DNA from 3 places in the Bradyrhizobium sp. USDA 4452 genome. Region 2 is predicted to be linked to each of the others. Evidence: riboswitches for the same ligand, from Rfam matches in the RefSeq annotation. Region 2 holds a riboswitch; each other region holds the start of a gene.
What was found. A riboswitch is a leader RNA that binds a small molecule or an ion and turns the genes downstream of it on or off. The one in region 2 is predicted to bind cobalamin.

Region 1 (5,057 bases), 2.2 Mb from region 2:
CCGCGAGGCCGAATCGTTCGTCATCCTGCCGGAAAAGCATCTACCACCTCCAGTCGCACCAGTTGAACATAGGCGATCCTCGGGGCTCTCTTACGGCGGGCCCCGGCTCGTGCATTTCGCCGAAGCGCGCTCTGATCCGCCTTCTGGCACTAGTCCAGCTGGTGCGGCGAGCTTCCATTGGTATCGCCATTCCTCACAGCGCGCGGGCAGGGGCCCTACAGCATTCCGGCTCCGGTTTGGCAAATTCACACGTCCTGCAAAGTAGAAAGCCATCCGTACCGTTCATGCGGTCGGCGATTTCGCTAAAGATCCGGCCTTCGAACAGATCTTCGTACTCGTCGCGCAAAAGATTCCCAATGACATGACGCCGCTCAAAATCCATGCAGCACAAAGTAACATCGCCGTTTGGAAGAAGGACATTCCGATGTTGCTGTTTCCCATTGCATGTCAGAGTGCCGGCGATCGGCTGCCGCGGGGTGATCATTTTCGGATCTATATGTCCTCGCCTGCTACTCAGCGGCCGCAAGCGTTGCAGCTTTTTGGCGGGGATTACATCGGCTAGATCAGGATGGATTTTACCCAAGATCACAAATTGAATCGAGGGAATGTTTGCCTCAATCAGTCGGCGCATGACATTGATGTAGTTTTTTCCGACGAGGCGGCTGTTCATATAAGTGCCATCGTCGGGAACGTGCACGACGAAAGTCTTGAATCGGAGCATTTGCAGACGTCGAACGTCAGTCCTGTTCATTCCAACAAGGGTCGTGAAGATCCGGACGTCGTGGCCGCGTGCGTAAGCATGCTCAACCATCGTGCTGCAATGCGGATGCAACCAGGGTTCCGAATATCCGGAAAAACTAATGCCAGTAGCTGTCGGTACGCGTGAGAGACATTGCTTGAAATCCTGAACACCCAGATGCTTGGCTTGGGATACGGGCCTTTGGCGATCTGCAAACTTGTCCTGGGAGCAATAAGAACATCTGACGATGCAGCCGGTGGTCGTGGTTATCTCCAATACCCGATGGCCGGGCTCAACCACACGCAACTCTTGTAAGACCCTAGGGTATGCCGTCATGTATCTGGTCCTTTCAGGTGCCGGAGCAGGCAATTGCCGCAGATCGAGCGCAGCTAACGCAGCGTCGCGCCTTGCCTGAAACGATCGCAACCGGAGTTTGGACGTTGGGCCAGATGCCTTGAATGAAGCCCGTGCCTTGCCACGCTGGTTTCGACAACAGGGTACAGGAGGACCCGTACGGCGCTCCTCTCTCTGGGTGTCGATTGCCGCCTACCACCATGTCTGCGCCTAGCATCCTCCTTTCCTCCAGAAACACGTCAGCTCGACAGCTCTTAATGTTGTCGAGGAGAGCCGCAAATCGGGCTCCGGGAGGTGCTCGATCCTGAGGACCACATCATCTCCGTGTCGCCGGACCGGGCAGTCAATCGCCGACATGGGACGGCCCAGAGGCGACATACGTTGTTCCGATCGGGTCCGAAATGCCAAGCTTGTTTGCCAAACAGTCGTGGCTTGCGCCGAATCCTGCAACATGACGTCGGGTACGATTCAAGCGCGTCGGGCGTGATCCAGCACGGCCCTGGAGGCTTTCGCGTGTTGCGAAGAGTGCTCTGGGTCGCGATGAGAGGCGCGAACGATCCGGAAATCCTGATGGACGCGGCCGAGTAGGACCAACCTGACTTCTTTGGGCACCGAACAGTAGGCGAAGCCTTTATCGGCAGATCGCGAGAATGGGCCAGACAATTGGTCCGCTACAAACATGCACCGGGCACGTGCCGAATTGATCAGAAGGGCGGCGACCTAGATGCGCCGCGACCAAATCGATCTGCTATGCGCGCCGAACAGCAGCTATACTGGCTAGAAAGATATTGACCAGGCGATCTCGGTGGGACGGACCTGCTCCTTCATTGTGAGACAAGGCTTGCGCCGACGGTAAATTCACGAAGGGAGCCGGTTTCGTCGCGCTTACAGCGGCTTAGCCGCTGCGAGCTCGATGAGCTTTCGTGTTCTTCAGGGCCCTCAGCCGTTCGAGCAGCGAGATCGCGCGGGGAGCGTCGTGCGTCGAGGAGCTGACTGCGTCGGCTACGTCCATGATAGCTTTCCAGCGCCTTAGACACGATTTCATCTGGATCGTTGACGCTGATAGCTTCGAAGATCTTGAGCTGAAGATCCGCTCATACTCATCGGAACGGAAAAAACGGTCTCAGAGCCTTTGGTAGGATCTACGTTCCAGATCAGCATAGACTGATGAATGGTCGGCCGGATTTCTGGATTGATTTGCCTGAACAGCCACAAGTGGACGTGTATGGATATCGGAACATACCGGTGCTCGGCGCCGGCCGCTCCATTCATGGACTTCGCGGTGTCCTCTTCTGAAGCTTGATGTACCCCAAACGAGACTTGACGAATCTCGGCATGTGACGCCTAGATGTAGATCTGTCATGGTTCTTCCACCCTTTATCTTGTAGGACAGGAAGCTAAGAGGGAACCCGGTGCGCCGAACGGCTACTCCGGGGCTGCCCCCGCAACTGTAGGCGGTGAGCGGTTGTCATCATGGGCCACTGGCGCAGAAACGCGCCGGGAAGGTCGACAGCCGCAGCGACCCGCAAGCCAGGAGACCTGCCGCGACAGAACAAACGTCCTCGGGCGGGGTGCCCCGGTGGAGCGCTTGCACTGAGGGACGTTTGTCTCCCTGCAAGTCGTCCGCGGCCCCGGCTCCAAACATCGCGGGGTTGCCGATGTCGCCGTCTTTTGATTTCGATCAACAGGGGCATCTCGTTACACCATCCAGTGTGCGGGCAGCGCACGCACAGGCAGAGCTTGCCCCGCTTCAGCGGTCTGTTGCGCAGCCTCCATCGCTGGCCCCGCTGCCGCGTCCCCTCGCGCCAGCTCCAAAGCCGTCTGACCTTGCCCTTGATCGATCGCGCGACAGCCTCCTGACATCGTTCGGCAAGCTGACATTGACCGACCGTTATCTGCTCGCGGGCGAAGGCGTCCAGGACATGTTTGCGCGGGTATCGTGCGCGTTTGCGGACGATGTTGCACATGCTCAGCGTCTATATGATGCAATGTCCCGACTGTGGTTCATGCCGGCGACGCCGGTGCTCTCGAATGGCGGCAGCTCGCGTGGTCTACCCATTTCATGCTTCCTCAATTCGGTCTCGGATTCGCTCGAAGGTATTGTCGGCGTCTGGAACGAGAACGTCTGGCTTGCCTCCAACGGCGGCGGCATCGGTACCTACTGGGGGAATGTTCGCTCGATCGGCGAGAAGGTGAAGGGCGGTGTCACCTCGGGCATCATCCCGTTTATCCACGTCATGGACGGCCTGACGCTGGCGATCAGTCAAGGCTCGTTGCGGCGAGGCTCGGCGGCAGTCTATCTCGATGTCCAACATCCCGAGATAGAGGAGTTCCTTGAGATCCGGAAGGCGTCCGGCGACTTCAATCGTAAGAGCCTCAACCTGCATCACGGCATCAACGTTACTGACGAATTTATGCATGCCCTGCGAGCCGGGACAGCGTTCGCGCTTCGCAGTCCAAAGACCAGCGAAATGGTTCGCGAGATCGACGCTCGCCAGCTGTGGCAACGTATCCTTGAGAACCGGCTGCAGACCGGCGAGCCTTATCTCTTGTTCATCGACACCGTGAACCGCGCCCTTCCCAAGCACCAGCGCGACCTCGGCCTCAAGGTCTCAACGTCCAATTTGTGCAGCGAAATTACCCTGCCGACCGGCATCGATCATCGCGACGAGGAGCGCACCGCGGTGTGCTGTCTCTCATCGCTCAATCTCGAGACATGGGACCGGTGGAGCGAGGAGCCGGGCTTCATCGAAGACATCATGCGTTTCCTTGACAACGTGCTCACCCACTTCATCACGGTGGCGCCGGAGGGCATGAGGCGTGCCCGCTATGCTGCCCTACGCGAGCGCTCCGTCGGCCTAGGTGTCATGGGCTTCCACTCGTTCCTTCAGGCCAAGGGCATTCCGATGGAGAGCGTCCTGGCCAAGTCGTTCAATCTGAACATGTTCCGGAAAATCCGGCGTGATGCCGACGCGGCGTCGGTGACGCTCGCTCGCGAGCGCGGCCCTTGCCCGGATGCGCTGGAACGCGGCGTGATGGCGCGATTCAGCCATAAGATCGCAATTGCGCCGACCGCCTCGATCAGCATTATCTGCGGCGGCACGAGCGCTTGCATCGAGCCAGTCCCGGCCAACATTTACACCCATAAGACATTGTCTGGCGCCATCTCGGTGCGCAATCCGCATCTCGCCAGGGTACTCACGGCCAAGGGCGCCAACACCCCGGCGATATGGCAGTCGATCATAGCGCACGAGGGATCGGTCGCTCATCTCGACATCCTCTCGGAGCACGAGAAAGCGATCTTTCGCACCGCTTTCGAGATTGATCAGCGCTGGATCATCGAGCTCGCCGCCGACCGCGCGCCGTTCATCTGCCAGAGCCAATCGATCAACCTCTATCTGGCGGCCGACGTCGATAAGTGGGATCTCCATATGCTGCATTGGACGGCATGGGAGCGCGGATTGAAAAGCCTCTATTACTGCCGTTCGAAGTCGATCTCGCGCGCAGCGTTCGCCGGCAAAATCAGCGGCCGTGACGAGGCGGAACGACCGCAGCCGCAGCGCACCGACTATGAGGAGTGCCTTGCATGTCAGTGATTGACCTCTCGGCTGTCGATCCGCGCACGTTGATCGGCAAGGGACGGGTCGGCCTCCTGGACTCGACCGGAAGCTATGACGTTGATCGCTATGGCTGGGCTTACGAGTTCTGGAAACGTCAGCAGCAGACCCATTGGATGGGCGAGGAGGTTCCGCTCGGCTCCGACCTCAAGGATTGGGCGTCGGATCGTGTCACTGCCAACGAGCGCGCGCTGCTCACCCAGATATTCCGCTTCTTCACTCAATCGGACATCGAGGTCGGTGACAATTATCTCAAGCGCTACATCCCGATTTTCCAGCCGCTCACCGTGCAGATGATGATGGCTGCCTTCACCAATATGGAGACCGTCCATATTGACGCCTATGCG
Region 2 (5,057 bases):
TTCTGCGCCTTCGGCGAGCGTTCCGCGATGGCCGTTGCCGCCGCGAAGAAGGCGGGGCTGGCAAACACCGCCCATATCGAGGGCGGCATCGACGCCTGGAAAAAGGCCGGCGGGCGGGTGGTGACGGGTTAGATCACTCTCCGTCATTGCGAGGAGCGAAGCGACGAAGCAATCCATGCCTCAGCAAGCGGAAGGATGGATTGCTTCGCTACGCTCGCAATGACGACGGTAGGCCTATCGCGTCACCCGCTGCAATTCTTCCGTCAACCGATCCAGCGCATCGGCGAGCATCACGCCGCCGCACACGGTGAGCCGCTCCGGCAGCACGATGCGCTTGCTCTCCGGATAGAACCGCTCCAGCGCCGGATGCAGCAGGAAGGCGCGGCCGTCATCCTCGGCGCGATCGCCGGCCTCCGACACCAGGATAAGGTCCGGCCGCAATTTCACGATCGCCTCCAGCGAGGCAAATCCGCCCGCGTCGAGCCCGAGTTCGCCGGCCGCGTTAGTCAGGCCGGTTGCCGCCAGCAGCGAGCTGATGAGGCTCCTGTCGCCCGACACGAAGCCGCGGCGCTCTAGCGGCAACACGCGATAATGATGGGCGCTCGCCACCGTCCGCGCCCGCGCGATCGCCGCATCGAGGCGCGCGATCTCGGCCTGCGCCCGATCGGGATGCTGCACCACATCGCCCATCGCACGGATCTGGTCCTTCACTTCGTCCAGCGTGCGCGGCACCGTGAATTCGACCAGGTGCAACCCCTGCGCCTTCAAGAGGTCGCGCGTCGCGCGCTTGTCGAACAGGCTGACCACGACGACGTCGGGCTTGAGCAGCAGCACATCCTCGGCCTCGCCGGACAGGCGCGGATAGCTTTTTGCTTTCTCGGCCGCCCAGGATTGCCAGGTATCGCGCGGAAAAGCGGCTGAGGCCGAGGATCTGGTCCGGATCGGCCAGAGACAGCACGAGCTGGTCGCTGCAGACATTCATCGAGACGATGCGCGGTCCGCCAGCGGAGGCGGCAGCGCACGACATCGACCACACCGCGACAACGGCTACGAGGCGCCACATCCGCATCACACGTCCGCCCACGGCACGATGACGGCCTCGCGCTGGAATTCGGCACGATACGCGCTGATCCGGAACACGCTGGCCAGCACGCTCTCCGACAACGCCTCAGCGGGTGCGCCATGTGCCGCGAGCCGCCCCTCCGCCAGCACCAGCACGTGATTAGCAAAGCGCGCGGCGAGCCCGAGATCATGCGTCACCACGATGACCAGCACGCCGGTGTCGGCGACATTGCGCAGCTTCTGCATCACATCGATCTGGTGGCGCGGGTCGAGCGAGGCGGTCGGCTCGTCGGCGAGGATCACCGGCGCCTCCACCGCCAGCACCCGGGCCAGCGCGACGCGGCTGCGCTCGCCGCCGGACAGCTCGGTGACGCGGCGATCGCTGAATGCAGTGACATCGACGGCCTGCATCGCCCGCAGCACCGCCTCGATATCCTTCGGCGACAGCCGCGCCGGATCGGTCGCGCCATGCGGATAGCGGCCGAGCGCCACGATATCGCGCGCCGGCAACGGCCAATGCACCATGTGCCCCTGCGGCAGATAGGCGAAGCGCTTGGCGCGCTCGCGCAGCGGCAGCGAGGCCAGTGTGTCACCGTCGATCTTGATGTCGCCATCGGATGGAATGAGCCCGGCCAGCGCGCGCAGCAGCGTGGTCTTGCCGGCACCGTTCGGGCCGACCAGCGCGACCAGATGGCCCGCTTCCAGCGACAGCGAGACGTCGTGCAGCACCTTGCGGCTACCGAGCGAGGCGTTGAGCGCGGTGGCGGAGAGCAGCGTCATGCCACGCCTCCGCCGAGCGCGCGGCGTTCGCGCATGATCAGATACAGGAAGAACGGCACGCCGATGATCGAGGTCAGCACGCCGACCTTGATGTCCGAAGTCGAGGGGATGATGCGCACCGCGATATCGGCGGCGAGCAGCAGCGCCGAGCCGCTGAGCGCGCTCGGCACCAGCAGCCGCGCCGGATCATGACCGATGACGGGACGCATCAAATGGGGAGCAACGAGACCGATGAAGCCGATCGTGCCTGTCACGGCGACCGCGCCTCCGACACCAAGCGCAACGCCGGTGATGACGAGGAGCCGGAGCCGGGCGACATCGACGCCGAGACTTTGCGCGGCCTCCTCGCCGAGCGTCAGCGTGCGGAAGGCGCTCGCCTGGCTGAGCAGGACGGCGGCGCCCGCGATGATGAAGGGCAGCGCCAGCGCCACGTGCTGGAAGCTGCGGTCCTCCAGCGAGCCGAGCAGCCAGAATGCGATCTCGAGCACCACGAACGGATTGCTCGAGAGGTTCATCACCAGCGCCGTCGCAGCTCCTGCAAAGCTCGAGATCGCGAGCCCCGCCAGGATCAGGATCAACAGCCCGGCATTGCGGCCGGCGATCGCGAGCAGCGCGAACACCGAACCGAACGCCGCGATGATCGCCACCACCGGCAGCGCATAGGACCGGACATCGGCGAGGCCCAGAGCGATCACCAGAACCGCACCGAATGCCGCCGATTGCGGCGCGCCGAACAGCGACGGCGAAGCCAGCGGATTGCGCAGCAGGCCCTGCAGCGCCGCGCCCGATAGCCCGAGAATGCCGCCGATCGCGAACGCCAGGATGGTGCGCGGCAGCCGGATCTCGCGCACGATCACCTGCGCCACGTCGCTGCCGCCGCCGAACAGCGCCTCGATCACCGCAAGCGGCGACACCCGCACCGGCCCGATACCGAGCGAGAGCACGCACAGCAGGACCACCAGCGCGAACAGCGCCGCGGTGGCGCCCCACCGGCGCCGCGCCGCGACCTCGGCCGCCAAGGCAAAATCCTGCACGCTCATTGGATCCATGCTCTTACAGCGATCGCCGTGGCAGGCAAGCGACACCCGACAAAAACCGTGGCCGCGCGGCCATTGTCCGACATTCGCCGGGTTGACTTTGCTGCCCGGCCGAACCCTAGATGAACATGACGGTTCTTTCATGTGATGAAAAGGGAATGCGGTGCGGGGAAACTTCCCCAACGCCGCGGCTGCCCCCGCAACTGTATGCGGTGAATCCTTCGTCAAATGCCACTGGGAAACTCGGTCCTGGGAAGGCGGCGAAGGGTAACGACCCGCGAGCCAGGAGACCTGCCGTCAGCCGTGGTCACACGTGAAGATGCCGGTCGGGGAGTACAGGCATGAGCTTCACCTGATGCGAGAGCGCAACGGTGAGACTGGTTCGCGGTGACGTACCACTGACGTTACCGAGGTCTCGCCTAGATGTTCTCCAACGCTTTCTCCCGGCGCCGCCGCGCGCTTCTGCTCGCACTGGCGATGATCGTACCGACAATCGTTCTCTCGACCGCACGGGCGCAGCAGGCCCCCTCGCCCGATCAGCTGCCGGCCGTCGAAATCACCAAGCCGGGCGACCAGAATGTCACGCGCGCCAAGCCGGCCGCTGATGAAGCACCGGCGCCGCGCCGCCCGGCGCCGGGTACCGTGCAAGGCAACAATGTCGGCAGCGGAGCCGGATCGAACACGACGGCGACGGCCACCGGAACGGGTGGAACGGGTGGCGGCCGCCAGTTCGCCGGCATTGTCGGATCGTCCTCGACCGTGATCACCGCCGACGACATCGCGCATTCGCCGCGACAGTCGCTGCCCGAGATTCTCGCGCAGGTGCCCGGCGTGCAGCTGCAATCGCTCTATGGCGGCCCGAACGGCGCCAAGACCGCGGTCGACCTGCGCGGCTTCGGCGCATTCGCCTCTGACAACACACTGTTCCTGCTCAATGGCCGCCGCCTCAACGACGTCGACAAGGCCGGCTTCGACCTCACGACGATCCCGCTCGATTCGATCGCGCGGATCGAGATCACACGCGGCAACAGCGGCGCGGTGCTGTATGGCGACAACGCGGTCGGCGGCGTGGTCAACATCATCACCAAGACCGGCGCCGGCGGTCCACCGGCCACGATCAGGGCCGAAGGCGGCTTCGGCGCGTTCAACACCCGCATGGCCGCGGTCTCCACGGCGCTCAATGCGGGTCCGTGGTCGACCTCGTTCTACGGCAACGGCATCAAGTCAGACGGCTACCGCGTCAACAACGCGCTCGACCAGCGCAACGCCGTCGGCAACGTCAACTACACGACGTCAGATCTCACCGCCTTCCTCACCGTCACCGGCAGCGACCAGAAGCTCGGCCTGCCCGGCGGACGGCTGGTCGATCCGTCGATCGGCGTCAACGAGCTGCTGACCGATCGCCGCGGCGCGGCGACGCCGTTCGACTATGCCAACCAGCAGACTGCCAGCGTCACGGCCGGTTTCACCAAGACGCTGATCAACGGCGTCGACCTCATCGTCGACGGCGGCTGGCGGCAACGCGAGACGCAGAGCGGCTTCTTCGGCACCGTGCCGACCATCAGCTTCGCCTCGACCTACAATGACGCCGCGCTCGACACCTGGTCGCTCACGCCGCGCCTCAGCGTCAAGACTATGATGCTGGGGATGCCGTCCACGATCCTGACCGGCATCGACTATTACGATTCGACGTTCCGCGAGGCGCGCGGCGCCTATCAAGGCGTCGAGCCCTTCCACGTCTACAATATCGAGCAGCAGAGCGTGGCCGGCTACTGGCAGCATACGCTGGGTCTGCTGCCGACCACCGATTTCTCCTACGGTGCGCGCGTACAAAACACGAGCGTCTCGGCGCGCGACCGCTACGATCCGAACGCGCCGTTTGCCTTCGACACGCAAGCAGCGCCGCTCGACAGCAACGAGACCCAATATGCACTGCATGTCGGCGCCGAGCATCGCTTCACCGACGCCTTCTCGGTATTCGGCCGCGCCGCGCGCGCCTTCCGCACGCCCGATGTCGACGAGCGAGTCGCATCGGGTCCGGCGTTCGACCCGCTGACTTTCGCCCCGATCCCGCAGAATTTTCAGCTCAAGACCCAGACGTCGCAGGACGTCGAGGGCGGCTTCCGCGTCAAGACCAACCTGTTTCAGGTGCAGACCAGCGTCTATCTGATGGATCTC
Region 3 (5,057 bases), 2.5 Mb from region 2:
TCCCAGAAGCGGCGTTTGAACTGTAGCCCGACCTTCACCGAGGCTAGGTAGGGCAAGGAATCGATCGCATTTTTCATCGGCCCGCCGACATCGATCGGCAGCTGGCTCAGAATCGACAGCGGAATGGTACAGATGCACCAGCCGGCGGTCGCCTGCTGCACGGCGGACGGGTTGGCGGTGTCGACATAGCTCACGGTGACGCCGGAGCCGTTCTGCTGGATCTGCGTGACCTTGGCGTTATAGCGGATGAGATCGCCAACCTCGCGCGCGAACGCCTTGCCGATCATGTCCATGCCGCCGACCGGCTGGAACATGGTGGTCTGGAAGTCGTAGCGCGCGTAGCTCCGCACATAGCGCCACATCCGCGACCGCAACAGCTCCTGCAGCGAGATCGGGTTGCTGGGCAGCGGATCTCTCATCAAGCCACCGCCCGGATCGTGGGCATAACCGCGGAATTCGGCGGCGACGAGATTGGCGTTGTACTTGCAATCGCGATCCAGCGCGCCCCAGTCGCGCAGCGCTTGCAGCAGGATCTCCTGGTCTTCCTTGCTGACGAACTCCTCGAGCCTGCCCCGCTGGCTGACCTTCGCGAGCAGCTCGGCCACGCCGCCCTGGAAATCCGCCTTGATGCTGCGAAAGCGTTGCGGCTTGCCTTCGAAGGCGCGCGTCGCGTGCAGATAGGCATTATGATTGAGCTGGATGAAAGGTTCCAGCGACACATTGAGCCTGCGGCAATAATCGAGCAGCGCCCGGTGGTGACAGGGAATTCGCCACGGGCCGGGATTGAGGTAGAGCCCCGGCTCGAACTGGCAGGCCTGCTTAAAACCGCCGAGCTCGACAAAGCTGTCCCCGCCACGGATCGACCAGTTGCGACCGCCGGCACGGCTGTTGAATTCGAGGATCTGGACCTTGTAGCCGGCCTTGCGCAGTTCCAGCGCCGCCGTCATGCCGGCAAGACCAGCGCCGAGAACCAACACCGAAGCGCCCTTGACATCGCCCGCCAGCCTGAGCGGTCCCTTGTAGGCGGACTCGGATGCAAAGCCGAGGCTCGTCATTGCGTGATACATCGCCGAACTGCCGGCGATGGTGCCGATCAGCGCCAGCAGATCCCGCCGCCTGATCACCGATTCATTCTGCACCTGCGTTCACCCAGCCGTTGATTTCGATGACGAAGGCGAACGCCTCGTGCGATCAGTTTCAAGAAAGTGCGCACGCTGCAGTGCAGACTGGTGGCGCCACCGCGGTGTGCCTGCGAGATCGTCTTCGATTATCTCATTCCGACATTGGTCGTGTGCCGCGTTGATCGCCGTCGATAAAACAATCATAGCTATCTATCCGCAGTCTTGAGGTAGGCAGGCCGATCCGCGGTCGCAGGAGCTGGTCAGTACACCTGAGTTGATGAACCAACGTCCGGTCACCTCTGGCGACGATTAGCGAGCCGTCGATCATATCTCGACGCGTCGAAGATGCGGACGTTTCGTTTATCGAGGCGCTTGCCGGACATGTATAGCCGTTCGACGGAAAACGAAGCAGTTGATTACGCGGCACGATCCCCTCGAGCGACTTCTTAAACATTCGACTGAGTTTGTTGTGCACCAGCAAGAGCGATGCCAACGTTTTACGACATCGATAGGCGGAGAAGCCGACTAGCCCAGATGTGCGGTAGGCCAGACGATGACTGATCTCCTCAGAGATGTTGCCGCTCTTTCATTGGCGACTTTCGAGCTCGATATCGGAGGTTTCTGGTTCTAGTCGCACAACCAAGCCACTCCGCCAGCGATGCTGATACAGCTAACCAGTGGAGCGCCGGGACTAACCGCGCCTGGCCAGAGCGTAAACTATTCGCAGTTTTGAACGCCTGCGATCGGCTATTTCGAAGTCGCTTTTGCGCTGGTGGTATGGAACCCGACATTGTTCGATGTCAGACGCTCGTAGCTAATGACGCCGAAGACGTGCGATGATTGGTTGTATGAGTTCACCCCGGCTTGAGCGGCTTTTCGAGTCCTTGCCAGCGATAGATCGCAAATGACAGCGCCCAACTGACCAGGAAGACGCCGACGACGAGATAGCCGAAATTGGCCAAGCTGCCGTTGAGATCGTCCACCGCGCTCCAGAAGGTGCCTTCAAGCGCTAATTTGTTGGCGAGCAGGCCGAGTGCCTCGATGCCGCCGATCAGCAGCGCCACGACGACTGAGATCGCCGTAATCGTCAGATTGTACCAGATCTTGCGGATCGGATTGAGGAAAGCCCAGCCATAAGCACCGACCATCAAGACGCTGTCGGTCGTATCGACGAGCATCATGCCGGCGGCGAAGAGAGCCGGAAATATCATCACCGTAGTGAAGTCCAGCCCTCCTGAAGCTTGCCCGGCTGCGACGGTGAAAAGGCTGATTTCCGTCGCGGTATCGAATCCGAGGCCGAACAACAGACCGATCGCGAACATCTGCCAGCTCGCCGTCACCATGCGAAACAGTGGGCGCAAGAGCCGGGACAGCAAGCCACGACCGGACAGAAGCAGATCGAACTCATGCTCTCCAATTCGTTCGCCACGCCGCGCACGCTGAAAGCTTCGCCAGACATCGCGTAGGATCACAAGGTTGATGGCGGCAATCGTCAACAAGAAGAAGGCTGATGCACCGGTACCGATGATGCTGCCAACCGCCCGGAACTCCTGGAAACCGCTTTGCAGGGCGAGTGCCGCAGCTGCGATCGCGGCGACCGCCACTGCAACCGACAAGGAATGGCCAAAGGCGAAGAAAAGTCCGACCGCGAGAGGGTGCCTGCCATCCTGCATCAGCTTGCGAACGACATTGTCGATGGTCGCGATATGATCGGCATCGACGGCGTGCCGAAGGCCGAGCACATAGGCCAGCAAGCCTGTTGCCAGCAGCGTCGGCCTGTCGGACAGCGCTACCATGGCCCAGGTCCAGGCCAAGCAATTGATGGCCAACAAGAAGGCATAGAGCGAGATGATTCGACTACGCGAGGCCGCCGATCCGTCGTCTAAGGCAAGCTTTAGATATGAGAACATGATCAAAGCCGGTCCGGTCCGGTCAGACTGAAGACGAACCGACGGATACAGCATACGATGATCATGACCATTCGCAGCACGAGGTGGACAATTGCGCTGGTCGCAACGGCAGTGGAGTTGAGTGGCATTTCCTACTTTTCATGGCTGGCGCCTCCTTCGCGGTGCAGGTTTCGTGCCGCTCTGCTGGGCTGACGTGCTGGACCGCTTCGTGCGGCTCATACCGGCCGTGAGCTCGTGTCGCGCGATTGTGCCGCCGCGTTGACGCGTTGACGCGTTGACGCGTTGACGTTGCAACCTCGATCTGAGCCGTAGTCAAGTCTAACGAGCCAACCAGTGCCTCAGAGCACCCCGTCCGACGCATTGCGCATGACAATGGCTGCTAGCAGGTTTGCTGGCTGCGGTTCGCCGCTCTTGCCCCCTTCTCGGGATTGCGAATCCCGGTGGCAAAAAAGGGTCATCGTCTCGCCACTTACAGTTGCGCAGGGCCGCGCCGGCATTGTCCTGCCAGAACCCACCGAACCCCCTTGAAGAGCCTTTCGAACACTACCGATGACAAAGCGAAATGACCTCACGGGCGCGTCAAGCAGTCGCCGGCGAACAGCGTGAGACGCCGTGGCTGAAGAAAAAGAGGTAACTTTGCCTCTCAATCTCGGAGTTGCGGACGAGATCGAGGCTCCAAGACACTGCGGCTCTGCCTGCACAGCAACTCGGCGCGGCGCTAGCCCCACGCAGAAAAAAGGACGCTTGAAGACACTTAGGCGACTGGAAGGCTGACTTCGTCTCTGTCCTTCGTCATGGCGTCATAGACTTTGACCTGGAGCATGGGACGGCGCTTCTTAAGCTCTTGCGCTCCTGCCCAGTCGCCGTCTCTTGTCGCGAACTCGGTTTTCAATTGACCGTCGACTTCTAGCACATAACCGGAAGCGGGCAATCGACGAGCGGATGCAACCATCTTAATTCCTTAGCATCGACGAATCCGATCGATGCTCGCACCTAACCCGAGTCGCCTTCGGCAGGCCAGTAGGCAGGAGAGCAGCATCCGCGACCACGAAGCGGCAGGTTTATCGCCGCTCGTCGCAGAGGACTGCGCGCTCCATCACGGCGTTGACGACGACTTCCGCTGCTTGCTCTGGCGCCTGCTCCATTGTCCTGAGATGAATTTCGGGCGTTATCGGCGCTTCGTAGGACGCATCGATGCCCGTGAAGTTCTTGATCTCACCGGCTTTTGCCTTTGAGTAGAGACCTTTTGGATCCCGCCTTGCGCATTCCTCGATTGGCGTATCGACAAAGACTTCGATGAACTCGTCCTTGCCAATCAGACTGCGAACCATATCTCGTTCGGACCTGTAGGGAGAGATGAACGAACAGATCACGATCAAGCCGCTGTCCAGCATCAACTTGGCAACCTGTCCGGCACGCCGAATGTTTTCCACCCGCGCAGCCTTCGAGAAGCCCAGGTCCGCGTTCAATCCGTTCCGGAGGTCGTCACCATCCAGCAGCATGGCATGCCGCGACATTGCGAGCAGCTTCTGATCAACCATGTTGGCGATCGTCGACTTTCCCGCGCCAGACAGACCGGTGAACCAGACGACGCAAGGCTTCTGATCCTTGAGCGCGGCGCGCTCACTCCTGCCCACCGAAAGCGCCTGGCAGGAAACACTGGTGGCCCGCCGCAGCGGAAACGCAATCATGCCGGCGCCGACGGTGCGATTGGTGCAACGATCAATGACGATAAATGATCCGGTTTTCCGGTTGACGTCGTAAGGATCGAATGCGGTGGGCAGTGCAGTCGCAATATTGCAGAACGCGATCTCGTTGAGAGAAAGCGTCTCGGCAGCCAGGTGCTCACATGTGTTGACATCGATCCTATGCCGGATCGCGGTAATGCTGCCGGTTACCGTCTGCAAGCCAATCCGCAGGATGTAATTTCGTCCGAGAGCGAGCGACTCGTTGTCCATCCAGATCAGATAAGCGGCGAATTGATCGGCGACGCTGGGTCGTTCGGTTGGTCGCGTCAGAAGATCGC

Region 1: linked by a shared signal. The riboswitch ahead of ACVISU_RS28875 (ribonucleoside-diphosphate reductase subunit alpha) and the one ahead of ACVISU_RS18885 (TonB-dependent receptor) in region 2 are both predicted to bind cobalamin.
Region 3: linked by a shared signal. The riboswitch ahead of ACVISU_RS30125 (HoxN/HupN/NixA family nickel/cobalt transporter) and the one ahead of ACVISU_RS18885 (TonB-dependent receptor) in region 2 are both predicted to bind cobalamin.

The regions. Positions count from the first base shown of each region.
Region 1 covers NZ_JBSSGK010000001.1:6,088,654-6,093,710, forward strand. Annotated here, with positions in the region: gene ACVISU_RS28870 (SPASM domain-containing protein) at 194-1,039, opposite strand; cobalamin riboswitch at 2,439-2,654, shown strand; gene ACVISU_RS28875 (ribonucleoside-diphosphate reductase subunit alpha) at 2,752-4,689, shown strand; gene ACVISU_RS28880 (ribonucleotide-diphosphate reductase subunit beta) at 4,680-5,057, shown strand, end outside.
Region 2 covers NZ_JBSSGK010000001.1:3,908,066-3,913,122, forward strand. Annotated here, with positions in the region: gene ACVISU_RS18865 (MBL fold metallo-hydrolase) at 1-132, shown strand, start outside; partial or broken gene ACVISU_RS18870 (ABC transporter substrate-binding protein) at 235-1,063, opposite strand; gene ACVISU_RS18875 (ABC transporter ATP-binding protein) at 1,069-1,842, opposite strand; gene ACVISU_RS18880 (FecCD family ABC transporter permease) at 1,839-2,882, opposite strand; cobalamin riboswitch at 2,995-3,192, shown strand; gene ACVISU_RS18885 (TonB-dependent receptor) at 3,303-5,057, shown strand, end outside.
Region 3 covers NZ_JBSSGK010000001.1:6,431,211-6,436,267, reverse strand. Annotated here, with positions in the region: gene ACVISU_RS30130 (FAD-dependent oxidoreductase) at 1-1,139, opposite strand, end outside; gene ACVISU_RS30125 (HoxN/HupN/NixA family nickel/cobalt transporter) at 1,976-3,085, opposite strand; cobalamin riboswitch at 3,396-3,594, opposite strand; gene ACVISU_RS30120 (hypothetical protein) at 3,786-3,983, opposite strand; gene cysN (sulfate adenylyltransferase subunit CysN) at 4,093-5,057, opposite strand, start outside.